3 regions of the Glutamicibacter arilaitensis Re117 genome follow, and region 1 is predicted to be linked to each of the others. Evidence: predicted binding sites of a transcription regulator. Region 1 holds the regulator's gene; each other region holds the start of a gene.
What was found. Region 1 encodes Rex, which represses fermentation and respiration genes when NADH is low (regulators of the CRP and FNR family bind a similar motif). Its sites were predicted from a motif close to CTTGTGAANNNNTTCACAAG; they were not measured.

Region 1 (10,181 bases):
TTGCGACCAACATGATCAGCTGACCCACAAATGACCAGTGCACAGCGGTGGAAACGGTAGTCAAACCGGTTACGCAGACCGCGGATACCGCAGTGAACAATGCGTCATGCAGTGCAGTGGCCTCGCCGGTGGCCGAAGAGAACGGAGCCGCGAGCAAGGAGGTGAAGATGGTGATGGCCAAGAGGAATGCGCCCAAGGTCAAACGTGCGGGGGAGCGCACGGTGAAGTCGGCAACTGCGATGCGAACTGCCAGCCACTTCTTGCGACGCTGTTCACGCATTTCAGCTGCCCGAGCGCTGGGGCTCGATGCGCTGGCTGTGCTCATGTAGTACTCGCCGTTTCCTTGGGAACAGTTCTTTACGAAGACGGACAGGTAGTCCTTCTAGTAATTTACGCGTTTCCACCGCTAAACGCTTGCGTTGCCCGCCTGAAGAGCCGACAAGCCGTGCAAACTGCCATAAATTCATGAGTTGGATCACCATCGGGTAGCCTGAAATCGTGTTAGATCCAGAGCATGCCCCACGGCCAACCATGGTGATGTGGGATGAACAGTTCCTGAAGTACAAATTCAGTGACTGGCATCCGATGCACCCTTCACGGCTTGAACTGACTTATCGACTCAGCGACGAGCTGAAAGTTCTTGATGAGCAAAATGTCAAGATCCAGGCTCCTGAAATCGCTGAGGACGCGGTCATCGGCACGGTCCACGATCAAAGCTACATCGATCAGGTGCGCCGCGTTAGCGAAGACCCGACGCTGGTAGCTGAGGAATTCGGCCTGGGCACCGAAGATGACCCGGTATTCGCCGGAATGCATGAAGCCGCCGGACGGATAGTCGGTGGCTCGGTCATAGCTGCCGAAGCCATCATGGATCTGGACGTGGTCCGCGCGGTCAACTTCGCCGGAGGCATGCACCATGCGGCCAAGAGCAAAGCCAGCGGTTTCTGCATCTATAACGATGCAGCAGCGGCAATCCACCAGATGCTGGAAAAGGGCGCCAAGCGCGTGGTCTACATCGATGTGGATGCGCACCATGGCGATGGCACGGAGTCGATCTTCTGGGATGACGAACGGGTACTTACCATCTCGCTGCATGAGTCCGGGCTGTCGCTATTTCCCGGTACGGGATTCGCCAATGAAATTGGTGGCAAGAACGCCGAAGGCAGCGCCGTGAATGTTGCGCTGCCGGCCATGACCGGGGACTCGGGGTGGATGCGTGCGTTCCATGCAATCGTTCCGCAGCTGGTGCGGGCCTTTAAACCCGAAATCATCGTCTCCCAGCACGGCTGCGATGCGCACCGTGATGATGACATGAGCAACTTGAAACTCTCAGTTGATGCCCAGCGCCAAGCAGCCCTGGACATCTCCCAGCTAGCAGATGAGCACTGCGAGGGCCGGTGGCTGGCTACCGGAGGCGGCGGATATAACGCCACCGCAGTCGTACCGCGCACGTGGACGCACCTGACCGCAATTGTTGCGGGTAAGCCGATGCCGCTGCGTACCTATGTTCCAGAAACTTTCCGTCGATATGTATTGGAACGGTATGGACGGGCCATGCCATACCTCATGGGCGATGACGCGCAATTATGGTGGCGCAATTGGGAAGTTGGATATGATCCTGCCGATCCGGTGGACCGGACCATTATTGCTACGCGCAAAGAAGTCTTTCCGTTCTTCGGCCTGGATCCCTGGTTCGACTAGGACCGTATCCGTGCGACCACAGGGCGCAACAACATGGCTTCCCAGCCATTTGGGCGCGCAAATTGATTGCCATTTGGTCATATGCCGTTAGGGTTATGTGTGTGGCAATTGACGAAGTATTTTCGGCGTTGGCTGAGCCAACCCGACGAAAGATTATCGAGGCGCTTAAAAACGAGCCGAAGGCCGTGGGCACTCTGGTTACCGAACTGGAGATCTCGCAACCGACCGTTTCTAAGCACCTGAAGGTTTTGCGCGAGGCTGAGCTGGTGAGCATGACCGCTGCTGGGCAGCGCCGTATCTACAGCATTGATACCTCTGCATTGGAAGACCTGGTGCACTGGTGCGCGGATCTGGTACCGGTTCAAGCCCCGAGCCAGGAGCTTGCAACCACAGAGGCTGAAGCCGACGGGCAGCTGGCTGCAGCGGCTAATCCGACCACTGGTCAGATCGGTCGCCGCGTTGGCCAAGGTTTGGAACAAGTCACTGGACGTGCGCAGGAATTCTTTGAGAAACTTCCACGATTTGGCCGTCGACGCTAGCTGTTGACCAGTGTTCGGCGCTGCAACCATGCAAAATGGTCAATCATTTAAGTTACGCGCGCAATCCTGTTTTATAACATGAAAATTTTGTTCAGAATGCTCAGCATGGCATTCTCGTGTGCGGGGCAGTGACGCCGGCTATGAGGCCCCTTGTGCGCCCGTGCCTGCCCCAAGTGATGAGGAGAAAAACTTGGATAAGCACTTAGCGACGATTCGCGACGAAGTCTTCCGCCGCAATCCCGGCGAAGCAGAATTCCATCAGGCCGTCACAGAAGTATTCGATAGCCTTGAGGCAGTATCGATCAAGCATCCTGAATACGCTGAGGCCGCGATCCTGCAGCGTTTGTGCGAACCTGAACGCCAGATCATCTTCCGCGTGCCATGGGTTGACGATGAAAATCGTGTACAGATCAACCGTGGCTTCCGCGTCGAATTCAACTCGGCTCTGGGTCCATACAAGGGCGGTCTGCGTTTCCACCCATCGGTATACCTGGGCATCGTCAAGTTCCTGGGCTTCGAGCAGATCTTCAAGAACTCGCTGACCGGCATGCCTATCGGCGGCGGCAAGGGCGGCTCGGACTTCGACCCACGCGGCAAGTCTGATGGCGAAGTCATGCGCTTCTGCCAGTCCTTCATGACCGAGCTTTACCGCCATATCGGCGAGTACACCGACGTGCCAGCAGGCGACATCGGCGTGGGCGGCCGCGAAATCGGCTACCTCTTCGGCCAATACAAGCGCATCACCAACCGCTACGAATCCGGAGTGTTGACCGGCAAGGGCCTGAGCTGGGGCGGTTCCCTGGTTCGCCCAGAAGCCACCGGCTACGGCGCAGTGATCTTCACCGAAGAAATGCTCAAAACCCGCGGCCAGAGCTTTGATGGCCAGCGCGTGATCATCTCCGGTTCGGGCAATGTGGCAATCCACGCCATCGAGAAGGCCCAGTCACTGGGTGCGAAGGTTGTCACCGCTTCCGACTCGGCTGGTTACATCGTTGATGAAGGCGGCATCGACCTTGAGTTGCTGCGCCAGATCAAGGAAGTCGAGCGCGGACGCATCTCGGAGTACGCCGAGCGTCGTGGCAGCAAGAAGGTCAAGTACGTTTCCGGAGGAAGCGTCTGGGACGTTGCCGGTACCGTGGCTTTGCCATGTGCAACCCAGAACGAGCTGGGCGCCGCGGCTGCCAAGAAGATGGTCGCTGCCGGCACCATCGCCGTGGCCGAAGGCGCCAACATGCCTACTACCGCTGAAGCGACTTCCATCTTCCAAGACGCAGGGGTGCTCTTTGGCCCGGGCAAGGCAGCTAACGCCGGTGGCGTTGCTACCTCGGCTCTGGAGATGCAGCAGAACGCCAGCCGCGACTCGTGGACCTTCGAGCACACTGAGCGTCGTCTGAGCGAGATCATGGTCGGCATCCACGCAAGCTGTGCAGCCACCGCAGAAGAATACGGCATGCCAGGCAACTATGTTGCCGGTGCAAACATTGCTGGCTTCGTGAAGGTGGCTGACGCAATGCTGGCTCAGGGCGTCATCTAGTAAGTGAATTTGATCCAATCCGTGGGTTTTCACTGGGGAATCTCAGGGAAAACCCACGGATTGTTTCGTTTAAGCATCAAAAAATGTGATTCAAAAGGCTACAGGTGTGTTTCGTGATGCAAAAGTTACAAAAGTGCGATTAGACTAGTGCAAAGCGAATGTGAACCTGAACCGTCGATGTTGATCCAAAGCCGTGTAAGTTCATCTTCGCTATTATTTACGCGACGAATTAGAGATCAGCGTCAGGAGATTATCCCGCATGACGGATAAACAGAATTTTGCCGGAGCCCGTTTCATGACTGTGGCCGAAGTGGCCGACATGATGCGTGTTTCCAAAATGACCGTTTATCGGCTGATCCACGCAGGCGACTTGCCTGCTGTTCAGTTCGGTCGCTCCTATCGCGTTCCGGAAAACGCCGTGGAATCTTACTTGAATGCTGCGGCCATTGATCCGCAGCACGGTACCGGTTCTTACGGTCGATAGTCCGCGCGATGGTCAGAGCATGGCCGAAAAGCGGGTAATCTGTTAAGGAACGTTTAACGTCGGGTCAACCTTGTCCTTGTGCACGCGCGCAAGCAGGCGTTTGGGGTTGACGCATTTATTTAGTTTGTGAGGAACCATTATGGGCTCTGTTATCAAGAAGCGCCGCAAGCGTATGTCGAAGAAGAAGCACCGCAAATTGCTTCGCAAGACCCGCCACCAGCGTCGCAATAAGAAGTAAATATACTTCTGAGCGTTTGCCGCTAGGCAATCATCGCCACCGCTTCACAGTGAAACTGTTGAACGGTGGCGATTGCTTTATCTAAAGCCGCTCAGTGCCCTTCTAAGAGCCGGAACGGCGCAGGATTGAACGTCGAGCCGCCCAGAGCGCCCCAAGCACGCCAGCGGTCTTCAGGCCGAGTTTGGCGGCACGCTGACCGGTCCGGAAGTCATAGACCTGCCATCCGCGGCGCTTGGCATAGGCACGGAGCCGCGCATCGGGGTTGATGCACACCGGATGGCCCACAGCTTCAAGCAGCGGAACATCATTGTAGGAATCTGAGTAGGCCCAGGACTTGGATAGCGAGATGCCGCGAGCCTTGGCCAGGGTGCGTACCGCCTGAGCCTTTTCCGCCGCATGCAGGATCGGGCTGGACAGCGATCCGGTGTAAAAACCGTCCTCGCTGGCCACTACCGTGCCCAAAGCACCGGTAAGTTCCAAACGATCTGAGATGACATTCGCCACTTCCAGGGGAGTGGCCGTGACCAGCCAGACCTCGCGTCCCACCGTGCGATGCTGGCGCGCAATAGCCACCGAACCGGCCCACAGCTTCGGCTCGATGTATTCGTCGTAGATCTCGTTTCCAATCTTCTCGATCTCGGACACCGGGATGCCCCGCACCATCATCAGCGCACGGTCGCGAATCTGATGGATATCGCCTAGATGTTCGCCGCGTGCAGCAAAACGCAATTGCTTCAGGGCGAACCAGAGGATTTCACGGAACTGGAAGAAACGGCGCTCATGGAGCTTGCGGGCCAGCAGATACAGCGACGCACCACGCACCAGGGTGTTATCGACGTCGAAGAAAGCGGCAACCGTATCCGGAGCTACGGAAGAATTCGGGTTCAGGTGAGGATCGATGGAAGGCATTTGATCCAGTTTATTTCATCGCCAAGTTTAAGCGTGGTTACGGCTCGTGAGATTATGGACAGGTGAGTACTTTGCATCAGATTCAGCTGTTGGTCCGAGAAGGCTGCCACCTGTGCCAGGCCGCACGCGAAACCGTGGCTGAGGTGACAGGCCGCTTGCATATGGAATTCTCTGAACTCGATATTGACCAGGATCCGCAGTTGCTTGCCAAGCACCATGAGGAAGTTCCAGTCTTGCTGATCGACGGCGAAGTTCGGGACTTCTGGCACATCGATGCCCAACGCCTGGAACGGCTGCTGAGCAGCTAGCTGCTACCGAATAAATGATTTTGCGTTGTGCTCGAAGAGAGCACCGAAAAGTGCGGGAGAACGAAAATGTCGGAGCTTGAAGCCCGGGTGTTGCCTGAGGCCACGCTGGCTCGACTGACCCAGTACCTGCGCGCGCTAAATGCCTTGGACGCCCAAGGACTAGAACGCACCAGTTCCGGGGTGCTGGCCAAAGAAGCTGGCGTGAACCCCTCGATCCTGCGCAAGGACCTTTCCTGGCTGGGTTCTTATGGAACCCGCGGGGTCGGCTACGTGGTCCGTGAACTTGCCGAACATATCAGCCGCACGCTGGGCTTGAACCAGGACTGGCGCGTAGCCATCCTTGGTGCAGGTAACCTCGGCCGCGCGCTGAGCGGCTATGCAGGTTTCAAATCCCGCGGCTTCAACGTCAAGGCCATCTTGGATATCGATCCTGCGCTGGTGGGCAAAGCAGTTGGCGAGCTGCACGTGGAAGCAATCGGAGACCTGGCAAAAGTTGTCCAGCGCGAAGAAATCAACATTGCCGTGCTGGCAATCCCTGGCGATGCCGCCCAGGACCTGGTTTACGAACTAGCTGAGCTCTCTGTCCGCTCGGTCCTGTCCTTCGCACCTAAGCCGCTGCGCGTTCCAGAGGGAATGAATCTGCGCCGGGTGGATCTGTCCACCGAACTGCAGATCCTGGCTTACCTCGCGGTCCAGGGCTGAGCGCAAGACTAGACCTGCGCTAACGACGAAAGGCGTAGCTGCCTCATCCTTATTGCGGATGAGGCAGCTACGCCTTTTCGTGCTTCTGGGCTTAGAAGGCAAACCCCAGCGCGCGTTTAGCGGTAGCCAGCCCGGCGGGCCATGCGGCGCTGGGCAATGTACTCCGAGGATGGACGCAGCCAGGCAAAGACTACGCCGGCAACGCCCAGCAAGATTCCCACTACGTACACCGCGTTGATCAGGCCTGCTTGGGTATCAGCGAACATGCTGACCATTGGAACCGTGGTGACCAGATTCAGCAGTGAAAGCGCTGCAAGGATCGTGGCGAGAATGCGCATGCCACCCACGCCGCGGCCAACGAAGAAGCCCACCAGGAAGTACAGGCCCAAGGTAATGATCATGCCGACAATCACGAAGCTGGAGATCATCGAATTGACCTGGGCCATGAAAGCTTCAGGACTTTGCATCATCTGTTCAACGAGCGGATCCTCGTTCATCCCCGGGGTGCTTTGCATCTGGTTCTGGAATTCTTCCTGAACCAGCGACCACTGCTGGCCGATCATGTTGGCCATCATGTTGGAGGTGGCCATCAGCCAGCTGCTGAGGGCACTGAAAATACCTGCAAGCATGATCAGCCCGAAAGCAATAGCCAAGGTCCGAGGACGCTCGACCGGTGGCTGCACCGCGGCATAGCCGCCCTGGGCAGCGTACTGGTCGTAGCCCGGTGCCTGCGGCTGCCCATAAGGATTGGGATTCTGGCCGTAAGGGTTCTGGCCGTAAGGGTTTTCGCTGTACGGGTTCTGCTGCGAACCCTGGCCCGCGGAATCCGGGTTGTATGGCTGTCCCGGCTGGTTAGGATCGTTATTGCTCATGGTGCATCCTTCTAGGTCGAACTGTCTTATTACCAAGCGTAGTGGCAGAGGATTGTGAGCAAGCCCTCCGAAAGGATGGTTTTTCCATATGGGATTCCAATGCGTGTCCTGTGAATAGTTGACGGTGGCCACATATTGCCTCTTTTGCATCGAATATTTGAGACACTGGGAGCATGCCTTTATCGACTGTCCATTTGTTGCGCCATGGGGAAGTTTTCAACCCTGACCGTATGCTCTACGGCCGGATCCCCGGCTTCGGGCTCTCGGAACTCGGTTTCCAGATGGCTGACGGGGCAGGCGAATATTTTGCCAAGCGCCAAGCCGAAGGCGGCAACGTCGTTCGGTTGGTCGCCTCGCCGCTGGTCCGTGCCCAGCAGACCGCTGCTCCGGCATCCAAGGCCTTGGGCTTGGAGATTCACACCGATGAGCGCGTGATTGAAGCTGGCAACAAGCTCCAGGGGCTGTCCAAAGTCGCCGAGCATCTGCGCAAGCCAAAATACTGGCCGCTGCTGGTCAATCCGTTAAAGCCCTCGTGGGGCGAACCATATGCCGAGCAGGTAGCGCGAATGCGCACCGCCATGGCGGAGCAACGCAAAGCCGCGGTGGCTGAACATGGCGAAGGGGCGGAAGTCATCATCGTCAGCCACCAGCTGCCGATTTGGGTCACCCGCCGCGACGCCGAGAAGAAGCCGCTGTGGCATGATCCGCGCCAGCGCGAGTGCACACTGGCTTCGATCACCAGCTTTGATTTCGAAGGAGACGAATTGGTCTCCGTGCGTTACACCGAACCGTGCCCCGAGCTGCTAGCCGGCGCGGCGAATATTCCGGGAGCCTAAAGCAAAATGACAGATCCTGTGCCCAATCCTGGCCCGTTCAGCCGCCGCACCATGCTGCGTACGCTCCTGGTTGCCGCGGCCGTAGTGCCGCTGGCTGCCTGCAGCGGCAAGGAAGATGCGCTGACCGCACAAGCCAACAGCGGCGACGGCAAGAACTACATTGCCGGCGATGGCGCCGTTGAAGAATACGAAGTTGCCAAGCGCAGCGAACCGGTCACCATCAAGGCGTCCACCTACCACGGCACCGACATCGATTTCACTCAGTGGCAGGGCAAGCCGGTCGTGATGAACTTCTGGTATGCCGCCTGCGCACCGTGCCGTATCGAGGCACCGGATTTGAAGAAAATCGCTGAAGAGTTTGGCGAGAAGGTCGAATTCATCGGCGTCAACGTGCGCGATGAAGCCGAAGCTGCCAAGGCCTTTGAACGCACCTTCGAGATTCCTTATGAGTCGATTCAGGATACCGATGGGAACATCCAGCTCGCGATGACCAAATACGTTCCGCTGCAAGCTGTTCCATCCACCCTGGTGCTGGACCGCCAAGGCCGGGTCCGCGCCCGCGTCATCGGTGCCGTGGAGCCGAGCACGCTCAAGTCATTGATCAACACCGCTCTGACCGAAGAGTTGTGAGCTGATCAGTGACCACTAATCCATTCGCCGACATCGTCCTGGACGGGTCGTTGCTCCTTGCCGCCCCGGTGGCATTGCTGGCCGGATTGGTCTCCTTCCTTTCGCCCTGCGTACTACCGCTGGTGCCGGGCTATCTCGGCTATGTCACCGGGCTGACCGGCGCGGATCTGAAGGAACACCGCCGTGGCCGCGTGGTTCTGGGCGTATTGCTGTTCGTCTTGGGATTCTCCGTGGTGTTCATCGCCGCCGGAGTGCTCTTCAGCCAGGCCACCGCATGGCTGAAATTCAACGGCTCTTGGGTCACTCAGGCATTGGGCCTGGTGGTGGTCTTCATGGGCATCGTGTTCATGGGCGGCTTCTCCTGGATGCAGCGCGATCGCAAGATCCACAAGCGCCCACCAGCAGGATTGTGGGGAGCCCCGGTACTGGGCTTGACCTTCGGGCTGGGCTGGGCACCGTGCATCGGACCGACCTTGAGCGCGGTATTGATCATGTCCACTGGCGTGGATGCCAACGTTGGACGCGGAACCCTGCTGACGGTGTTCTACTGCCTGGGCCTGGGATTGCCCTTCATCCTGATCGGGATGGGAATGCAACGCGGCATGCAGGCACTGGGATTCTTCCGCAAGCATCAACTTTTCATTATGCGTTTGGGCGGGGCGCTACTCATTGCCCTGGGCGTGGTCATGGTGACCGGCCTGTGGGGTACGTGGGTCGCAGAACTGCAAAACTGGTTTGCCAATGAAGTGAGGTTGCCAATTTAATGGCGAAACAACAACGGAAGTCCAAGGGGAGCGGTGACGCGCCTGCCTTGGGATTCGTCGGCTCCCTGCGCTGGATCTGGACCCAGCTGACATCGATGCCAACAGCATTGTTCTTGCTGTTGCTGCTCGCGGTCGCTGCGGTACCCGGCTCCATTTTCCCGCAGCGCGATGCAAACCCTGAATCTGTCGCCCAGTACCTGGAACAGCACACCGTCGCTGGCCCATGGCTGGATCGATTCCAGATGTTCGAGGTGTACTCCTCGGTGTGGTTCTCCGCGATCTACATCCTGCTGTTCATCTCGCTCATTGGCTGCGTCGTCCCGCGTGTGAAGAAGCATGCCAAGGCACTGCGCACGCCGCCGCCACGCACCCCTGCTCGGCTTGAACGCCTGCCGCAGTACGAATCGCACGAAATTCTTGAAGGCGAAACGGACACCCCAACCGATACGCAGGTCATTGAGGATTCCTTCAAGATCCTGAAGAAGCGCGGCTACCGCGTGGAACGACGCAGTGATGCAACCGGTGAATCGGTTGCCGCCGAACGCGGCTACACCCGGGAAATCGGTAACCTTGTCTTCCACATTTCCCTGATGGGAGTGCTCGCTTCGGCCGCCATCGGCGGAGCCTATGGCTACACCGGCCAGCGCGTGGTGGTCGAGGGAGA
Region 2 (10,181 bases), 970 kb from region 1:
CGGCCGGGCAGTCACTGCCTTCACAGGCCGGCAGGTTATCCGGAACCAAGAAACCAGTGCTACGGGTGGCGTTGATGGTAATGAAACGCACGCCCTGGTAGTCAGTGAAGTAGACGGTTTCCTTGGCGAATTCGGTCCAGTGCTCGAAGAGTGCGCGGTACTGGATGGCCTGTGGGGTGTCGCCCACGGTCAGCTTCGCCAGTTCGCCGGCGGTCTCAACGCTTGGGTTGTTGCCTGGGTACTCGAAGTTGGCCTTCCATGCCAGAAGCTTGTTATCTCCGGAGTACTCGTGGTTACCCGGAGCTGCCATCACGTTGGTGGTCGCGCCGGAATCCTTCATACCTTTGAACCAGTTGGTCCACTCGGTCTCGTTGCTGCCGGTGTTGATGAGATCGCCCGCGTGTACCGATCCCACAATATTTGGGGCGGCGGCCATGGCCTGCTTAACAACCTTTGGCCAGGTAGTATCCAAACCGATCTGTGCATCGCCAAAGTAGATGTACTGGAAATTCTTTGCGTTCGGATCTGCGGTCTTAAAGGTGTACCACGGGCTGTAGGAGCCCGCGTTACCCACCCGATAGGTGTAGCTGGTTGCCGGGGTGAGACCGGTGAGCTCTGCCGAGAAATGTGGCAGCGGGTTGTTATTTACCCGATCCACGAAGCGTGCGTCGATGCTGCGTACTTCGGTGCCAGCGGTTTCGCGGATCTCAACCACGCCGGTTTCCTCATTAGCGATTCCACCGAGCCAGGAAACGTACTGGGAAGTTTCCGGGGTTTCGGTCGGGGTGAGGATAACCCGCGATGGTGGTTCATGGTGCTCGGTGGTGTGCAGGCTCAGCTCTGGGAAATCCAAGTAGATGTCCGAGCTGACTTCACGGTCCTGGTGCAGGCTGACGGCCACAGTATTTTCTCCGTCAACCAGCACATCGGCTGGAATACGGAAGGTGCTGGTGACCGGGTCACCATTGGAACTACCCGCGTATTCCTGGTTGTTTTCGCCGGTGAGGCGATCGTCGAGAAAACCGGCAACCTTGGTGCCATTAACCCAGATGACTAGGGCATCGTCGTAGGTGGCTTCGCCGCTGAGTTCTACATACTGATCCGCTTGGCCGGCTTCAAGATCGAAGCTGGTGCGGAAGAAGTAGGTAGGGACGGTAGTCTTGCCCTGCTCGGGTAGATAGTGGTTCAGCAGAGTCTTAGGGGTGTAGGGGCCTACCGCACCCAATGAGCCGTTCTTGGCTCCGAAACTTCCCTTTGCGTTCTTCCATGTACTGTCATCGAAATCATTTTCGGTCCAGGCATTTAGCGAGCTAAGGCCAGCGGCTGGGTCGCTTCCATCGTCAAGGAATTTCCACTCGGTATCAGCAGTGGTGATGACGGTCTGATCTTCAATGTCAGTTTCAGGTGCAGCCAGTGCCGACTGGCCAGTAATAACTGTCGTTCCAAAAAGTGCCAACGCCATTGCGCCGACACCCGTTCGTTTAAGCCACGTTGTGGCTCGAGGATCTTGTCGCATCTCAACCTTCATCGCACGTTGTATAGATGATTCCCTCTCAGGTCGTTGAGGGGGCGTAATTCATCTAAGGCGATGGAACTAACCAGCTGGGTAACACCTAGTAAACGGCTGATTAATCTATTGGAAGTTGATGAACAGTGGGCAAAGTTGAGTTAATTCTTCGTTTGCTCATTCGGCCTGGCATGCCGTGCTTAAATCTTCGACGGTGTGGTGCGACTCAAAGGCACACCTTTGGATTGCCAGGCCTTCGGGCAACCCAAGGTGTGAATCCACGCGACGGTGGCAGTTCCTACGAGGCGGTGGTGAACTTATGACCTTCAGACAAAAGAATGTTTAGTGCAACGCCCTTCTTATCTTCGACCAATGAAGCTTCCCACTTGCTCTGGATCAAGGCCAGTAGTTCGTCTTTGTTCGTTGGTGCAACCGGCTGCTGGACCAGGAAACGGGCCACCTCACCGCGGGTGTGCTTGGCGAAGTGTGAAACTACTTTAGGTACTCCGTTGCGCAACTGGAAGACATTGACCGCAACGCTGTTGTCATTGGTTGGCTTATAAGCCGCAGCGTAGGTGCTCGACCGTGCATCAACGATCAGCTCATCCCCGGCGGCCGCATCTAATACGGGGGTCAGGCGTTTCTTCCACCAGCTGGCAAGCTTGCCCAAGGGTTCGAGCTTGACCGACATGGATAGGCGGTAGGGCGGAATGCGATCGGCAAAGCGAACGGCTCCCCACAGGGCGGAGATCACCAGGATGGACTCATCGGCTCGCTGCTGTGCGGCCTCATCCAGACTTGCGTAGTTCAAAGCTTCAAAGAGCACACCTGAATAAATATCGTGTGCTTTGGCGGCTGGTTCGGTGTGCAGAGAAATATTGCGAGCCACTTCATTGGCCAAGGTGGCGCCGACACCGAGGATCTCCATGGCGTCCTCGCGGGCTGACACCTCGGTCAGCGCAGCAAGTACCTGAGCGCGCTGCTCAGCAAGCTCCGGAAATGAAAGATCTTCGAATTCAAAGGGTGAGCCTTCGGTGTGGGCGTTCTTACCCTCGGAAGGCGGCAACAAAATAAGCACGCTTTCCAGCTTATCGGAAGATCATTCTTCTCCCCATCTGGGCAGTAATCTGTAGCTTTGGGCTTGTCAGTGTGTTCAGAGGCTCATGGTCACGGTCAGCGCAGGTGAACTTACGGGGCTAGAATAGTAACTGAATGGGATGGCCAGACGGTCGCGTGGCAAGTTATTGTCCCGAGGAACGTCCGGGCTCCGCAGAACAGGGTGGTGGGTAACGCCCACTCGGGGTAACCCGCAGGCTAGTGCCACAGAAAATAGACCGCCAGGTTTCCTGGTAAGGGTGAAACGGTGGTGTAAGAGACCACCAGCGCCCCAAGTGATTGGGGCGGCTAGGTAAACCCCACCCGGAGCAAGGTCAGACAGACTGCGTTACGAGGGCTGTTCGCCCCATGCAGTCGGGTGGACCGCTAGAGGCTGTCGGCAACGGCAGTCGTAGATAGATGACCGTCCCGCTTCGGCGCGACAAAACCCGGCGTATCGGCCATCCCATTCACACTCTTCCTTCCCGCGATTGCGCCGGCATCAGCCCCTAATGCGCTGGTGAGATGATTCACAATCCGTAGCTCTCAGAATTTCTGCGCACGGTCTAGAATGGATCATGTACTTACGAGGATGATCCTGTTACCTCGTACCACCGCAAAAGCAATGGTGCTTCCCACGGTGCCAACCGACTTTATGGATCTGCGAGTCGGCTGAATTGGAAGGATTTTCTGTGACCCAGCAGTCTGTCGTTGCCCAGCAAGAATGGAGCGGGCGCGAAGAGCTCGCCGAGGCCATGATCCCACTGATCGGACGTCTGTACCGCAAGAACAATGTGGTGACCTCCGTCTACGGCCGCAAGCTGATCAATCAGTCCGCCATTGACATCATCAAGGCCCACCGCGTGGTGCGCCGCATCGATGGCGAAGAACTTGACCTGAATGACACCAAGGCCATCCTGGATGCCATCGAGACCCTGAATGTTGGCTCGGTTGCCGTTGACCTCGGTCGCGTGAACAAGAAGTTCAAGGAATCCGGATCCGCTGATCTGAACGCATTCCTCACCGAAGAATTGGGCGAGAAGGTTGGCCAGGCTGGCGCAACCGACGCAGAACCACAGGACGTAGTGCTCTACGGCTTTGGCCGCATCGGCCGCCTGCTGGCTCGCATTCTCGTCGAGCGTGGCGGCTACGGCCTGCGCCTGCGTGCCATCGTGGTCCGCAAGGGCTCGGATGATGACATCGTCAAGCGCGCTTCGCTGCTGCGCCGCGACTCGGTCCACGGCCGCTTCGAAGGCTCGATCACCGTTGATGAGGAAAACAGCACGATCCTCGCCAACGGCACCCTGATCAAGGTCATCTACTCGAACGACCCGACCACCGTTGACTACACCGCACACGGCATCGACAACGCCATCGTGGTGGACAACACCGGCCGCTGGCGCGATGAGGCTGGCCTGTCCCAGCACCTGCAGGCCAAGGGCGTTTCCCGCGTCCTGCTGACTGCACCGGGCAAGGGCGATCTGAAGAACATCGTCCACGGCATCAACGATTCGTGGATCACCGCAGATGACAAGATCGTCACCGCTGCATCGTGCACCACCAACGCCATCACCCCAGTGCTCAAGGCCCTGAACGACAAGTTCGGCGTCATCCACGGGCACGTCGAGACCGTTCACTCGTTCACCAACGACCAGAACCTGATCGACAACTTCCACAAGGGCGAGCGCCGCGGCCGTTCGGCAGCGCTGAACATGGTGATCACCGAAACCGGTGCCGCCAAGGCAGTAGCCAAGGCCCTGCCGGAGTTCGAAGGCAAGCTGACCGGTAACGCCATCCGCGTACCGACCCCAGATGTCTCCATGGCGATCTTGAACCTGAACCTGGAAAACGAGACCACCAAGGAAGAGCTCAACGCCTACCTGCGTGAAACTTCGCTGACCTCCAGCCTGCACAAGCAGATCGACTACATCGATTCGCCTGAGGTTGTCTCCACCGACTTCGTTGGCTCGCGCCGAGCCGGCATCGTTGATGGCCTGGCCACCATCGTGACCGGCAAGAACGCTGTTGTCTACGTTTGGTACGACAACGAGTTCGGCTACTCCTGCCAGGTTGTGCGCGTCATCGAATCGATGGCCGGCACCCACCCAGCAGCAGTTCCAGCTTTGAAGGCTGAAGCCGTCACCGTCTAAGACCTTCCCGGTTTTATGCCAAAGGGACCTTCTCCAACGCTTTACGCGTCGGAGAAGGTCCCTTTGTGGTTCAACGGCTGCTAGCTCGCGATGGATGAGGAACTATTCTTCGCCTCGCGTGAGCGCTGGGCCCCGTCATCGGCAATGATGGTGCCGTAGACCAGCCCCTGGCCGATAGTGGGGCCGGCGCCCGGGTAGACCTCGCCGAAGATATTCGAGGCAGTATTTCCCTGGGCGTAGAGACCTTGGATCGGCGAATCATCTTCGCGCACCACTACGGCCAAGCTCGTCGCCCAGGATTTCGTGCTGGTTGACCAATGGGTCACCGGGCGCCATGAACCGGCGCAGCCCTTGGCAGAGCTCTTGCGCAGGTACCTTGCGTCCCATGGGCCAGCAACCATCCGCTACGCTGCCTGGTACTCGGGGCAAACCCTCAGCGATATGCGAGCAGCCAGCTAGACATTGGCAGAAGATCTCATCCGCGTAGGCAAGGATGAACGCGGTGAGGACTCCTGGGTGATAGCCCAAAGCCTGGCACACGTAGTACTTCAGCCGGAGCGAGTATCCTAGCTACCGTTGCGCCTGCGTGGACCCTTCGATGAGTACTGCCTGGGCTATGGCACGCGCACCCTGGTAGCTGATGAGCAGATGACAGCGCAGATCCTGCCGGGCAAGAACGGCATGTTCCTACCCTTCTGTCAGCAGGAGGGAAGGGCAGCAAAGATCTTGAATGCAGAAACAGCGCCGACCGATAGTATCGGTGCGGCGCTGCATCAGCGGTATCTGGACTTCAAGACCGCCCGCTAGACGGCCAAGTCGCTAGTGGCCGAATGGATCCTCATCGGTACCCGGCAACCAGGTATTGCCCGGTACGCCCCAACCCAGAGCTTTCTTGGCCTTCTTCCAGCGTTTCTCCCAACGTGGCTGTAGCTTATCCACGTAGAGGTAGCCATCAAGATGGTCGTACTCGTGCTGCATGATGCGGGCGAACCAGCCATGAGCCTCGAAAGAGATCGGATTGCCGAACTCGTCAAAGCCTTCCACCTTCGCATAGTCTGCGCGCTGCAGCGGGTAGTTCAAGCCGGGAACCGACAAGCAGCCTTCTGAGTCCTCATCAGGGTGCGCAGGAGCCTGCGAAACCTTGGAGAGGGTCAGCTTCGGGTTGATCACCACGCCACGTTCGGGCGCATCGTCCTGATCGGCGAATACGTAGGTGAACATGCGCAGGCCCAAGCCGATCTGCGGAGCTGCAAGGCCGACGCCATGCGCTTCATCCATGGTCAGGTGCATATCGGCAACGAGCGCGCGCAACGCGTCATCAAACTCGGTTACCTCAACGGCACGCTTGTGCAATACCGGTTCGCCGTAAACAGTGATCTGCCGAATAGGCACGTGATCAGTTCCTTTCAAAAGTGCTTAGAGTGCTCGTCCAATAGTTTCACGCATGATCTCGCTTGTGCCACCGAAGATGGTCAGCAAGCGCGAGGCAGTGAACGACTGGGCAATCGGGTACTCCATGATGTAGCCATAGCCGCCATGCAGCTGCAATGCCTTATCGGAAAGCTTTTTCGCGCTCTCACTAGCCCAAAGCTTCACCTCGGCGGCATCGGAAGCATTCAGCTCACCCTCATTGAAAGCCAGCACCGCACGGTCAACGAAGCTCTGGGTGACATGCGCCTCAGTTTTCAAATCAGCCAGCTCAAAACGCGTGTTCTGGTATTCGGTGAGTACCTGGCCGAAGGTCGAGCGGTTCTTCGTATGCTCAAGCGCCTGCTCGAAGGATGCAGAGCAGATCGCCGATGCGGCCACGGCGAGAGCCAAACGAGCCTGGGGCAGCTGCGCTTTGACATAGGACAGGCCCTGGCCGACTTCGCCAACAAGATCCGTCGCAGAGACGCGGACCTCGTCAAAGAACAGCTCAGCGGTATCTGAGGCGCGCAAGCCCATCTTGTCGAACGGCTTGCCGTTGCTGTAGCCCTCGGAACGCTCAACCATGAACAGCGAGAAAGAATGCGCGCCGGCCCGCGAGCTCTCGCCATCGGTACGCGCAAGCACTAGAGACGCATCGCCAAAGGCCGCATTGCCGATGAAGGTCTTCTGCCCGCTGATCAGCCAGTCATCGCCATCGCGCACCGCCTTCGTGCGTACGGCACGCAGGTCAGAACCCGCGCCAGGCTCGGTCAGCGCGCAGGAGGTGATGGTAGAGCCGTCCACCATGCGTGGAAGCCACTTGGCCTTGAGCTCGGCAGAACCGTAGGACAGCAGATAAGGCAGCACCAGATCGTCATGCAGGTGGAACGCCAACGCCACGGCCAGGTGCCCGGAACGCACGAACTCCTCATCAAGCACTACACGGAAACGGTAGTCATCAATCCCCATGCCACCGAATTCTTCAGGCACGGCAAGACCTAGCAGGCCGTTCTCGCCGGCAGACTGCCACACCTCGCGAGGAATCTGGTGGTCCTTCTCCCACTGAGCGTATTTGCCGGAAATCTCCCGGGCATTGAACTCCGTAGCCAATTCACGGAACTGCTCGTGGTCCTCTTCAAAGAGCGCGCGTTTCACAGGGGGAGTACCTTTCGGTAGAGGGGCGGGGCCTAATTTGGGGCAGGCCAGGAACATCGACCTGCCCGACTGTTCACTTCCATTATGGTCTTACCCAATGACATGCGCCTATTTGCGGCCGAGTATCTGTTGCCCACGTCATGTTTGAAGCAATAAGTCTCAAAAAACACGGGTGTAGACTCCTCGCAGCCAGTGATTCGAACATAACTTCGAATATTGTCGAGGATCTGGTGTCACAAAGCTTAACGACAAGGTGCCAGCATCAAAGATGCTGGCACCGGTCTGTATCGGTGGGAGTCATCTGCGCTCATTGCGAGTGAATGCAATCTAAATTCCCGTGATCCGCTCCATCAACTACTGTGATTCCCCCAAGAGCCCACCGCATTGGTAGATCGAACAAGAATCATCCTATGGGCAAGTATGGACATCTAAGCTGCAAAACTGGGTGACTAGGTACGTCATCACTCAAAAACAGGTAGGGCTAGAGTATCTTCTGCGGCCTGGAGCACTCCAGCATCCGTCGCGACACGCTCAGCCAGCAGTTGCCGACGGTCCGTGATACCCAATTTCGCGTACGAGCGCTGCAAATGTCCCTCCACCGTACGCGGCGACAAAAACAGCTCCTGGGAAATCTCGTGATTGCTCGCCCCCGAAGCGGCCCTGATGCACGTTGCATATTCACGAGCCGTCAACAGCGATTCATCAACACGAGCCCGACCCAATGCCGACGTATTAACATGTTCCAACGGCTGGGCGATGTCGACCGAAAGTCCCAGAAGATGGCTGGCCACCGTGCGCCGCCCCAGAACCCGAGCACGCTCCGAAGCACTCGCCGCCAGCTGGGCCGCCAGCAGCAGCTGCCCTCCCTCGATATGGGCCTGCACAAGCTGTCCCACATTCAGTTCCGCTGGATCCTCAAGCGCCGTCTGGTAGCCAGCCAGCGTCGCCGCCAACGGTCCCTGCACCTGCAACGCAGCTTCCGACAGCCGTGACGCATCGGCCAACAGTCCGCACTGCCATGCTTCGAGCAACAGGCGCATCACCAGGTTCTTACGCCCGAAGGACTCGGCCTCAGCAAGCAGCTTGTGCAATAAATCCTCAGCGGCCTGCTCGCCTTCAAGATCCAAAACCACCGATAGGAGAGACCGTTCGGCGATCGGACGCAAGATCTGCCCCGAAACCTCAGGCTCCGCACGCGACATGTCCAGATAGTACGACGCCTTGGCCCGGTCGCCCAGCAGAGATGCAGCATACGCGGCAAACGCCGCGGCAAAACCCTTGACCAAATACGGGTCGCCTACCGACAGCAAACCTATCGCCTGCTCCAACGCCGCCAAGGCCTGTGAAGCCATCCCGGACTCCAGATAGCCCATGCCGATGCCCACGATGACGTTGCCGTGATCGACGTTTGCCTCCTTGAGGTTGTCACCCACCGTCAACTGGGCAAACTGCGCAGGATTCATCCCCAGCGCGAACGCCATCGCGGGGAACGCGAAGAGCAACTCGGAGCGTACCGAGGCAGACTCCGTTTTCCACTCCGGCGACGACGAGATCCGGACGTACTCGGCCATCGCCTCCTCGGCCGACCCGGAGTGCGACTTCTCGATCAGCACATGGGCCAGGCATGAAGCCCGACCTTCACTGCGCAGCTCGGGCATCGACGCATACTGGCGCAACGAGGCGATATCAACAACCTTGTTGGCCCGCGACCGGATCAGCAGCAAGTACGCGGCAATGCCCGGTGGATCGCCAGGCCGGGGTTCCAGGATCTGTTCAGCCAGCTCGAGACGCCCCAAACTCGCATACGCGATCTTGGCAGCGATAAAACGAATCTCCGGCGACCCCGTTGGCAGATGATCCTGCAGCAAGGCCAACGCGGCCTCCGGCTTGCCAAGTTCATACAACGCATCCGCTCGGGCAATCAGCAATGATTCCAGCTGGTCGGGGGAGTCGACCCGCTGCTGGTCCAGCAAATCGGTCAACGCGATCACCTGCGGAAACTGCCGTGCGCTAGTCAACTGCTCGACATCGGAGAGCAACTCGCGAATCGGAACGGTCAGCCCCATATCCAGCCGATGCCGGGTGAACCGGCTTCGCGACTCCGCGTCGAACAGCTCCCAGGACAGCTTCTCGTCGATGGTATTGATATGCCGGCGCAGCGTGGACGAATCGAAACTGCTGAAAACTAGCTGAGAGGACAGGCCCGCACCGAGCCGGACGTGCTCCGTGCGCTCGCCGGTGACAGGGTTCTCCGAAACAAAATCGAGGCGGACCAGACCGGCGTCAATGGCATCGTAGATTGACTGACCCATGAGTTTGCGGGCAATCGGCAGTGGGAGCGGGCCGGTGACTGCCAGGAGCTCGAGAGCTTCCCGGACGTCCTCTGGCTGGTTGCTCAAGCGGGCGTTGATGAGGTCTGTGGTGCGCTTTCCATGCGGAGTCCAGCTCCGGTTCAGCGTCCAATAGTCCTGTTGCTTGCTCAGCGCCCCGGTCGACTGGGCATCCAGTGCCAGCTCGCGCAAATGCAGCGCATGCCCGCCGGAGAACTCCAGCAGCGAAGTGACGGCGCTCGAATTCACCTCGCCACCGAGGACCTCTGAAAGCATCACGCCCGCGTCGTCATAGGTGAGGGGCCCGAGTTCCATGCGCATGAAATTCGGGGAGGAAATCATGGATCGCAGTTCCGAAGGCATCGCGTGAACCGCTGTCGTGGCGACGACCAGGCGAATATTGCCAGCCGTGGCGAACTGCTTGAGAACTGCGGCGCTTTGCTGGTCTACGTATTCCGCCTGATCCAGGAAAATCCACTGGGTGCGGTTGCTGGTGGCTCGGCCGATGCCGGTAACGAGTTCAGTGGGCGATGT
Region 3 (10,181 bases), 1.5 Mb from region 1:
CAGGGCCTTGGAGGCCTTGCTGGAATCAGCAACGGTTACTGGAATCTTGGTGCCCTTCAGATCAGTGAACAGGCTGCCTTCCGCGCCGAAATCAACCTGTGGCTCAGCCACGTTGAACTCGATCCAGTCGGTCTGGTCAACTGGGATCATCGCACCGTTGTCATCGGTGTTGTACCAGGAGTAGCCAAGGACACGGTAGGAGATTTCCTTGGAGTCTTCATCCAGGCCCAGGGCCGAGAGGGAAACTGGCAGGATCGCCACGTTGGTGTCGTAGGTGTTGGTATCGACATCGCCGAGGACACCGTTCACCGGCTGCAGGTCGACCTGTTCTCCGGTAGCCAGGTTGAAGGTCGCAGCCAAATCGAGGTCTACTTCGTCGAATGCCGTGTTGAAGGTGACAAAGTCAGCCTCGCCGTCGCCATTGGTATCGATCTCGACATCCAGCTCGGTACCGCCAGCCAGGTGGGCCCAATTGTCCCAAGTGGAAATGCCGATGTTCAGCTGGCCGTCAGCAATGCCGGTTCGCGGAGCGGTGCTCGATGCGCCAACGTGCTTCAGGTCCATGGAACGGGCAGCAGGGATGTTGTCCAGCGAATCATCGCCGCGTTCGCTTGAAGCGCCCAGCTCGAATGCTCCGAGCAGGGAAGTGACCGAAGTGGCGCCTGCACCAGCGGTGATGTCATTGCCCTTCAGGCTCAGGGTGGTGGTATCCGCGCCCTTCTTCAGCTTCTTGAGCTTGCCTTCCATGTCTGCGCTAAGCTTTGGTGCTGCCTGGACTGGAATGCGCAGGGTAGGAACATCGCTTGCGCTCAGTTCCACGCGGCCGCTAACGTCGGCAACCCAAGCGCGAGCCAGACCCGACTGGGTGGTAGCCATGGTTGGATCGATGGTCTTGGCCCACTGCTGCGGGTCGACGCTCAAAGTGACGTTCAGCTTGGCGCTACCGCCAGCTGGAACCGTAACGCTGTTGCGATCCAGGGTGAAAGTCGCACCTGGGATCGTGGTCGCAGCGACGTAGTTGGCGTCGTAGGTCTGCGCCTTGTCGCTGGTGTTCTCGACGGTGATTTCACGCTTGGCACTGAAGTTCTTCTTGCCATCGACTTCGATGACACCGAAGACCACGCTGGTCAGATCCGCTGCTTCAGAATCGTACGCGAAGGCAGGGGTCTCAAGCGCTGCATCAGCCATGACACGGCCGGAACCAACACGGTTCGGGCCATAGGCGTTCCCGTTGGCATCCTTGATATCGGTTGCGGCGGTGTTCATGATGACGCTCTTAGCCTCGTATGGGCTGTAGTCGCTGTCCTCCAGAACCAATGCCGCGATACCTGCAACCAGCGGGGTTGCCATCGACGTACCGGTCATTACGGCAGTGCCCGTACCGGTACCAACGCCAACCGAACCGATCTGGGTGCCTGGAGCAGCCACATCTGGCTTGACCACGCCATTGGAACCGTGGACGCCACGTGAAGACGAGGAATTCAGCGTATCGGCAACGCCTGATTCGCTGGAGGATCCACCGACGAAATCAGGTGACAAGGTGACCTTCAAGGTGCCAGCTTCAGCTGCCGGACGCAGCTTGTTGGACTCATCCAGGGTGAACTGCGCACCTGGGATGGTCGCGTTGCCAGCGATACCTGCATCGAACAGGTTTAATTCTGCATCCAGCAGGACACCGGTGGCACCGGCGGCTTCAGCATTGTTGAAGCGAACGCCGGAACCACAAGGGAACTCGCCGTTTTCGCTCCACTGCAGCCAAACCCACTTGCCTTCCAATGAACCTGGTTCAAATGCGTCGCAACCGAAAGCGTTATCGGCAGGGGCCATGACGGCCTCGCCGGACAGCGCAGCTGGATCCGCGTTGGTGTAGTTGAAGTTAGCCGAGTACTGGCCCGAGGCTGCTCCGGCAACGTCTTCTGGACCATCGATCTGGATCTTCTCCAAGGTGACATGCGATCCAATGGAGTTGGCCACGGTCAGCGAGGAACGGGAGTTGCCTGGCGAACCGCCGACATCGGTGACATCGCCGGCGTTGCCGGAGGCGACAACCGAAAGGATGCCGGCCGCGCTCAAGGCATCGACAATGTCGTTTTCAGGGTCTTCCGTAGGGGAATGATCGGAACCAAGAGACATGTTGACCACGTCTGCACGGTCGGAGAAATCGCCGTCGCCGTTTGGATCCAGCACGTAGTCCAGTGCCTGGCCCACGACCGAGGAAGAACCGCCGCAACCGAAGACGCGGATGCCGATTAGCTGAGCGTTAGGAGCCGAGCCCGGGCCGACCTTCATCTCTGACAATGCATCGGCATCCAGCGAGGAGTAATCCCCGGTGAAAGTCGATCCATCGGCATTGACGCCGTAGCCTGCGGTGGTGCCGGCAACGTGGGAACCGTGTCCGGCAGCCTGGCAGTCCAGCGGGTTAGAGTCTGGATGAGGGATTGGCTGGTAGGTATCGGCCGAGGAATCAGCGTTGTAGTCATCGCCAACCAAGTCCCAGCCGCCAATGAACTTGTTGCTATCGATCAGACCGGAGTCTGCGCTTGGCAGTTCTTCAGAAGCCTGCGCTTCCTTGTAGCCTTCCAAGGTGCCTGGGCCGCCGAAGCTTGCGTGGGTGTAGTCCACGCCGGTATCCAAGACAGCTACCTTCACGCCGTCGCCGGTCTTGTCCAGGGACTTCCACGATTCCAGAGCACCGGTATCAACTACCGAGCTGCGGTTTGAAGGCTTCTTGGGAACAATGGAGCTGATCTTGGCAACGTCGCTACGCTGTGCAAGCTTTCGCAGGTCAGCGGCATCACCGGTCAGGGCTACACCCTTCAGTGCATTGTGCGTGGTGTAGATGACCTTGGAGTTGGCCTCGGCCGCCAGCTGCTTGCCCTTGGCCTTGACCTCCTTGCCGATCTTCTTGACCTTGGCGGCGTCCTTCTTCTTGCCTGACTTCTCTACAGTCTCGAAGGCGCCATCGCCTTGGAGCTGGACGTAGACAGAGACTTCACCGGTGGCTTTGGCCAGCGGTCCGGAGACTTTCAGGTTGGAAAGTGCTGATGAGCTGGTGATTGGCAAAGATGCGGCGTTTTCACCGTCACCTGGTTGGGGGATTCCTGCTGCGCTTGCCGGTCCTGACAAGGTAACAGCCAATGCAAGTGCAGTGGCTGATCCCAAAATCAGGTGCGGCACCTTCTGCGTGCGGCGAGTGACCATGATTCTCCTAGCTGGGCTGGATAGCGGTACTGCTCCCGTCATGGGCGGCCGATATTAAAGCGGTGCGAGCTTTGAAGATCGTCCGGGGTAAACCTCCGCTGGTGCGTATACCTCTAGCTGGAATCTTAGGTGACCTAGCTCATATATCAAGGGGTTATTGAACAGTTATCTTTGATTAGATACCGTGCTGGCTTGGGTGTTTCACAATAAATTCCGCGCACCACCGCAACAAACCCGCCCAGCAAGGCCTGGTGGGGGTGCATAATTTTTAGAAAAATTAAACACTTTGTTACTCACCAGTTCACTATTTGCTGGGCGGGTCGCAAGGAAATCAGGTTGCTCGAATTATCCGCTTAGAGTCGGCTCAAGAAGCTCTGCACTCGCTCGTCGAGCAGCTCAATGCGCTGGGCAACGACCACCATCGGATCCGGATAGATCGGATTCTTCGGAGGCGGAATGCGCACATTTCGCGAGCACTCGAAGTTCAAGCAGATCAGCGTTCCCAGCGTGTCGCCGTCACGTCCGGCTTGGCCGGCGCGCTTGGTCGTCCACATTCCTACGGCGCAAGGTATGTTCACGTCACGGCACATTTCGCACATGGCGGCGTTGGTCGGCTTGCGGCCGCCATCGGTGGGACGCAGCAGGATGCCGCGGGTTCGGCCAGAGTCATCGGTGTGGAAAAGATAGCCGCGCTGCATCATCTTCGGATCCCGCCAGCCCAGGTACTCCAAGGAGTCCCAGTCGAGGGAGTCGAAGTTTTCGGGCAACGTCAGTTTCTTGGCTTCCTGACGGCTGGCGTTGACGAAGGAAGAGCGAATGGTTTTTTCGGTTAATGGCTGCATGGAAAATCCTCAAATAGTCCGCGCGAACTTTCGGGCGCGCAGAATCATTAGTTTTCAAAAAGAGATGAGGTCTGCAGTGAGTCGAGGAATTAGTGGGTGCAGAAGAATTGCCCAGGGTACAGACCCTAAGCCGAGATTCCGGTTCCAACCCCGTTCGATACGCAGACGAACGGGCAGAGCGTCAAAGTGGCTTGCATAGCCGGCCGCCCTTCCCCGTGGATGTCCACGCATTAATTCTGGATAATTCCAGAACAACCATAACAAGTGCGCTTGGCTTGGGCCAATGGCTTAGCCCACAGTTAAAGCGGCTCTTCAAGTTTTAGCGTGGTGAGCCCGAAAAATAAGTAAGGCCCGCAGTCCTCTGCGAAAATGGATGTTGTCTAGACAAACCATCAGCAAGGAACTACGAGCCGTGTTTAAGGATACCGGTGGAAACGACGCTGCGTCGATTCTTCTCAACCTCACTGACTACCGCGTCATCGACGCAACCCAAGAACCAGCCGGACGACAAGTCCTTATCGAGCCCAAAGCCACAGAGGCAGCCTGTCCAACTTGTGGGGTGATCACCACCCGCATCCACGCCAGACCAGTGCACCGGGTCAAAGACCTCCCAACCGGTGGCAACGACATTAAGGTCCTGGTGCGCAAACGCCGGATGGCCTGCCAAGAGACCGCCTGCGAACGCCGCTCGTTCGTGCAAACCACCGAACAGCTACCGTTGAGGGCCAGAATCACTACCAGGCTCTCTCAAAAGCTCGTGGACGAGATGAGCTGCGAACTGCGAGCCGTGTCCAGGGTCGCTTCTGCGTACCAAGTTTCCTGGCCAACCGTGATGGCAAGAGCGAACATGGTCGGTGAGCTTGTAGGCAACGTGGACCGCATGTTCATCCGCCGCCTCGGTATTGATGAGCACCGTTTTCGTAAGGTCCGCTACGCACGCGGCCGCACCGGGAAAGTGGTCCGTATTGAGCCGTGGTCTATTGTCTTCACCGACCTGGATACCGGAAAAATTCTAGATATTGTGGACGGACGACGCTGTGCAGCGGTGAAGAAGTGGTTGAAGTCCCGGCCACGGTACTGGCGTCAACGAGTACAGTACGTGGCCATTGACATGTCTGCTGAGTTCCGCAAAGCGGTGCGGGAGAACCTGCCGAAAGCAAAGATCAGCGTGGACCATTTTCATGTCATTCAGCGGGCGAATCTCATGATTACTCAGGTGCGCCGGCGTCGCTCCCACGAGGTGCTCCAGCGCCGAGGAAGGGCCGCTGATCCGGCCTACAAGTATCGGAAACTGTTGACCTGCAATTTGGAGAACTTGTCGATTAGGCAAGTTGAGCGGCTGAAGTTGATCCTTGAAGCAGATCCTGAGCTGGGCGTGATTTATGGGATTAAGGAACACGTGCGGGAGCTGTTGAAAACCAGGGATATCCATGATTTTCAATCGAGGTGGGCGGTGCTGGAGAAATCGGTGAAGACAACGAAAATGGTGGAAGCGAAGTCGTTGTTCCGGACGCTGACTGCGTGGAGGCGCGAGTTGCTGGTGTTCATTCGTACGCGGTTGACGAATGCTCGGAGCGAGGCGGCGAACCTGACGGCGAAGAACTTGAAACGGATCGGTCGGGGTTATCGGAATCATGGTCATTACCGGGTCAGGATATTGTTATACACGGCGGGGCTACGGCCGTGCTGAGCATCCTGCACCACGCTTAAACTCGAAGAGCCGTTAAAGCAGTTTGCTGGCCAATTCCCAACGAAATTGGCCAGCAAACTGCGCAACCGCGAACGCTTAGCGGCGTCCGCCCTGCCAGAGCGCATCAAACGGGGTATTGCCAGAAACGCGATTTCGGATGCCTTCAGTAACAAAAGCCTTGGCAGTGCGGGCAGCCTCCAATGGGGTAGCTCCCTTGGCCAGCTCTGCAGTTACTGCAGCAGCTAGCGAACAACCTGCACCTGAGACCGCGACTTCGCCGATCTTCTTTTCACGCAGAACTTCCAAGGTGGTGCCATCGTAGAAGACATCGATGGCATCTTCGCCCGCGATACGAACCCCGCCCTTGGCCAGGACAGCTGCGCCGGAGACCTCATGGATCTTCTTGGCAGCCTCGATCAGATCACTTTCGGTGGTGATCTTGATTCCCGAAAGCTGTTCCGCTTCGAAGTGGTTTGGGGTGACGAAGGTAGCCAGCGGCAACAGGTTTGCCTTGAGCGCTTCGTCGGTATCCAGTGCGTGGCCTGGTTCCTGGCCCTTGCAAATCAGCACGGGATCGAGCAGGACGTTATCCCATTTCTGGGATTTCAGTGCGGTAGCAACGGTATTAATCGTTGCGGGCGAGCCCATCATGCCCAACTTTACGGTCCCCAACTTGTCTTCGTAGCAGGTCTGGATAGCTTCCAGCTGGTCTGCGATGACCTGCTGCTCAACAGGGACGAAGCGATGGTTCCACGAATCCTTAGGGTCAAAGGAGACGATGCAGGTTAAGGCCACGATGCCGTAGGTTCCCAGTTCCTGGAATGTCTTCAAGTCGGCCTGGGCGCCTGCGCCGCCGGTGGCTTCGGACCCAGCGATAGTCAAGGTCATGGCTGGGGAGGCAGTGTTTGTATTAGTCATAGTCTCAATTGTGGATAGTGCGGGTAGGGGAAGGGGCGGGGTTAGCAATGTTGCCAGAAGCTGAGCATGGTTGCTTTGGACCAGCCTTCAGGAAGCTGGTCGGCATGTTCGGCATTGGCTACTAACAGTAGCCAAGGAAGTCCGTGGCCAAAAGCGGCACCCGCGAAGTTAGCGAGAACTGCGCGGCGTGCGGTATCGGGGTCGGCAGGAGCGAAAAGGTCCGGGTCGGTGAGTAGCGCGTAGTTTTCACCGTAATGCATGCGGCCTCGGGCTACCGGGCGGTCGAAGTCAGTGACTTCAACGACGTCATAATTATCCATCGGCGCTTCAAAGAGCCCGGATGTATCTGCGAGCTTGACGACCTGTTCAACGTCATCTGGTTTTCCTGCCAGCAGATGCATGGTGGTCACCGGCTGCCAGCCGGACTCGGATAATGCCGCAGCGGTACTGTCGTTCGGTGCGCCCAAGAAGATCAGCCGCTGAGCGTCGGCCGGTGCGGTCCATGACGCCTCAGGCCAGTAGCGCAATATTTCCACGTCGTCGCCGTCCTGATTGACCGAACGAATCTCATATTGATTCGGAAAGGAAGCAAGACGATCACGCACGGTGGCGTAGTCGTGGGTCCAGCTAGGCAGTTCTCGCGCCATTGGGCTCATAGTGCTGCGTTCTCCTTTTGGTTCGCTAAGTGACCTTCTAGTGGCTATCGGCACCTTCGACTTTACGCCTTAAAACACTGTGATACGGAACTCTGTGTCCGGGGGTCATTCAGTAAGCAGGACGCACTGATTCCTAAGAGGCTTTTTGCTTTCTCAGCGGTACCGGTTTCGGGACCGCAGCTTCAGCAATTTCTGCAGGTCCAGGGTCCATGAGTGCCAGGACATCTTCAAAAAGGGAACGCACTACTGGTAAGCGGCAGAGCACCGCAAACTTGGCCACCACTGGAGCCATGTTCTTCATGAGAAGTCTGGAACGTCGTTGCTGTGGGGACTGGTCGAAGGCCCACGCTGAAAAGACCTGGCGGGAGACCAGTAACAAGAACTTTGGCAAGTCACGGCGGATGCCCAACGGGGGCAGCGGGCGGGACCCGGACACAACCTTCTCCCATAGTTCTAATTCAATGCTTGAAATTTCGTCATTGCTGAGATCGCGTGAGAGCAACAGGCGCAGGAATGGCGGGCCGAAATCGTGGTAGCCGGAAAGTGTTCGTACACCGGCGTCGAGTACTGTGCGGATGTTGGTTTCGAGGGTGTTTCCCTCATCGAGGATTCCAGAGCATTGGTCGTATTGCTCCTTGCGCAGGTTCAGCAGCAGCTGAGCCACAATGTCCTCTTTGGACTTGAAGTAGTAGTACGCATGGGACAGGGAAACCCCTGCGTTTGAGGCAATGGCGCGCATGCTCGAAGCTTTGTAGCCGTCCTGGGCGAAGCACTCCAGAGCGGTCGCTAAAAGCTTGGCTTGGGTCTGACGACCTTTTTCGGTGCGAGGTTGCGTGGTCATGTGGCCTTTTGGACAGGAGAACTTGAATTCGATTCTAGCAATAATTTGAACGCGTTCAAAAAATGAAAAAATTCATGCTGAAGTATGGGAGAGCAGTCACTGTATTATTTGTTTCCTCGATTTTATGGTTCGAAGATTCACAAGTGAGATACCAATTTAACAATTATTTGATTTCTGAAACATGATTGACGGATAAAGGTCAGATCTGTGTACATAGTGATGCATGGGATACTTGTTGCGTAAGTGCTAATACAGCGGGACAGCGCGTAGGCATAGCACCCTCACCCCTTTTAAAACTTGGGCTGGGTTGTGCCCCTTTAGCGACGTTCTGGCGAACCACTTTGACAAGGAAAAATTCATGGGCGACTCCAACGCCGACAACAAACTGATCCGAACCAAGAGTGCGGTATTCGCTTCTGCCGGTTCTCCCTACTTCTCCACGGTCCTCACCATGATGGGTGCGGTCGTGATTCTTTCGAATATTGGCGCTTCGAAAGGCGTCAGCTTCGGACCACTCATTACTGACGGCGGGTTCTTCCTCTTCCCGCTGGCCTACATTCTGGGCGACGTCATTTCCGAAGTCTATGGATTGAAGGCAGCGCGCCGCTCAATTCTGGTGACTTTTGCTTTGGCGTTCTTCGCCGTGTTCTGTTTCTGGGTCATGATCCAGCTGCCCTCGGCTGAGTTCTATGACGGGCAAGAAGCCCTGGAACGGACCCTTGGCCCAATCTGGCAAATTGTCGTTGCCTCCGCTTGCGGATTCCTGGTGGGCCAGCTTGCCAACTCCTGGGTGCTGGTTAAACTCAAGGAACGCTCGGGGGAGCGCGGACTGATTCTCCGATTGATCGGATCCAGCGGCGTGGGAGAATTCCTCGACACCCTGATTTTCTGCGCTATTGCTGCGCCGGTAATCGGCATCGCCGACGCACCCAGCTTCATTAACTATGTCGCGGTGGGCTTTGTCTATAAGACCGCCGTGGAGATTATATTTGTGCCGGTGACGTCAGTAGTCATCAGATGGTTCAAAAAGCGTGAACCAAGCTATGGCGAAACGGTAGCCACCAGCTAATTTTCCAGTGGGCATCATCCGTAAGGGTGATGCCCACTGCTGTACCCAGCGAATAAAGTTAGCGATATGCAGATGGGTCAACGCGCTAAAGGGCAATTAGAAGTACACAGCTTGACCATCGGCTATCCCAACCGCGTGATTTGCAGGCCGATAAACCTGCAACTGGCTCGGGGCACCGGTTTGGGAATTATTGGTGCAAACGGCAGCGGCAAGTCGACTTTGGTGCGCACGATCCTGGGACACCTTCCCCCGATTGAAGGCACCGTCGAATTCCAAGGGCTTCCGGTGGATGACAGCTCGGCACATTTTCGACGTACAGTCGCAGTACAAGTCACCGACGGCGCGTTCTTTGAAGAACTCACAGTGCGCGAACACCTCGAAATGGTGGCCCGCGGACATGGTGTTGCCGAATGGGGCCAAGCGGTCCAAAACGAACTCGACTTTTTCGAATTTTCTACCGTATCCGACCACCTGCCCAATGAGTTGTCCTCTGGTCAACGACGCAAGGTATTGCTGGCGGCCTGCCTGATCAGACCAGCAGAACTGGTGATTTTAGACGAACCGGAACAGCGTCTGGACCTGCGTATCAGGAATAAGCTGTATCAGCGGCTCGCTGCCATCCGCGCAAACGGGACAAGCGTTTTTGCAGTCACCCACGATCCGCTGATGCTGCGAAGCTGCATGGAGCAGGTGCTACTTCTGGATGAAGATGAGGGCCAGCTACTTGATCCGGACTCTGGAGCGCAGTGGCTTGAACGCTGAGAAGGACATGCCCCAGCTCATTGAATTCAACCCCAAGGAACTGCTCGCTCGGGCTAGGAGCCGAAGGAATTTCTCCGAACGCTTCGACAGCTTTTCCGACGCCTATATCTGGGTGCTCAGCGCGCTGGTTGCTCTCGCATATCTATTCAGTGCACTCTTTGGTGTCTTGTTCGTGCTTCTGGGCGAAGGGGTGCCGCACCAA

Region 2: AARI_RS08650 (glyceraldehyde-3-phosphate dehydrogenase) is a predicted target of Rex. The motif match lies at 3,120-3,139, and genes of this name have one in related genera.
Region 3: AARI_RS02200 (queuosine precursor transporter) is a predicted target of Rex. The motif match lies at 8,273-8,292, and genes of this name have one in related genera.

What each region holds. Positions count from the first base shown of each region.
Region 1 covers NC_014550.1:2,769,392-2,779,572, reverse strand. The annotation lists gene AARI_RS13345 (TrkH family potassium uptake protein) at 1-325, opposite strand, end outside; gene AARI_RS13340 (acetoin utilization protein AcuC) at 532-1,701, shown strand; gene AARI_RS13335 (ArsR/SmtB family transcription factor) at 1,797-2,240, shown strand; gene gdhA (NADP-specific glutamate dehydrogenase) at 2,431-3,774, shown strand; gene AARI_RS13325 (helix-turn-helix domain-containing protein) at 4,034-4,258, shown strand; gene AARI_RS19335 (30S ribosomal protein bS22) at 4,398-4,496, shown strand; gene AARI_RS13320 (HAD family hydrolase) at 4,599-5,405, opposite strand; gene AARI_RS13315 (glutaredoxin family protein) at 5,468-5,713, shown strand; gene AARI_RS13310 (redox-sensing transcriptional repressor Rex) at 5,741-6,415, shown strand; gene AARI_RS13305 (hypothetical protein) at 6,532-7,287, opposite strand; gene AARI_RS13300 (histidine phosphatase family protein) at 7,461-8,123, shown strand; gene AARI_RS13295 (TlpA family protein disulfide reductase) at 8,130-8,753, shown strand; gene AARI_RS13290 (cytochrome c biogenesis CcdA family protein) at 8,762-9,517, shown strand; gene resB (cytochrome c biogenesis protein ResB) at 9,517-10,181, shown strand, end outside.
Region 2 covers NC_014550.1:1,798,317-1,808,497, forward strand. The annotation lists gene AARI_RS18600 (purple acid phosphatase family protein) at 1-1,462, opposite strand, end outside; gene AARI_RS08645 (YaaA family protein) at 1,806-2,585, opposite strand; RNA gene rnpB (RNase P RNA component class A) at 2,721-3,075, shown strand; gene AARI_RS08650 (glyceraldehyde-3-phosphate dehydrogenase) at 3,295-4,752, shown strand; gene AARI_RS20070 (FAD-binding protein) at 4,833-5,153, opposite strand; gene AARI_RS20420 (DNA glycosylase AlkZ-like family protein) at 5,104-5,211, shown strand; gene AARI_RS08660 (hypothetical protein) at 5,401-5,559, shown strand; gene def (peptide deformylase) at 5,572-6,144, opposite strand; gene AARI_RS08670 (acyl-CoA dehydrogenase family protein) at 6,169-7,317, opposite strand; gene AARI_RS08675 (LuxR family transcriptional regulator) at 7,779-10,181, opposite strand, start outside.
Region 3 covers NC_014550.1:381,226-391,406, forward strand. The annotation lists gene AARI_RS02170 (S8 family peptidase) at 1-3,201, opposite strand, end outside; gene AARI_RS02175 (FBP domain-containing protein) at 3,555-4,043, opposite strand; gene AARI_RS02180 (ISL3-like element ISAar13 family transposase) at 4,456-5,733, shown strand; gene AARI_RS02185 (hydroxymethylpyrimidine/phosphomethylpyrimidine kinase) at 5,830-6,651, opposite strand; gene AARI_RS02190 (hypothetical protein) at 6,693-7,307, opposite strand; gene AARI_RS02195 (TetR/AcrR family transcriptional regulator) at 7,441-8,148, opposite strand; gene AARI_RS02200 (queuosine precursor transporter) at 8,507-9,217, shown strand; gene AARI_RS02205 (ABC transporter ATP-binding protein) at 9,329-9,979, shown strand; gene AARI_RS02210 (DUF6297 family protein) at 9,969-10,181, shown strand, end outside.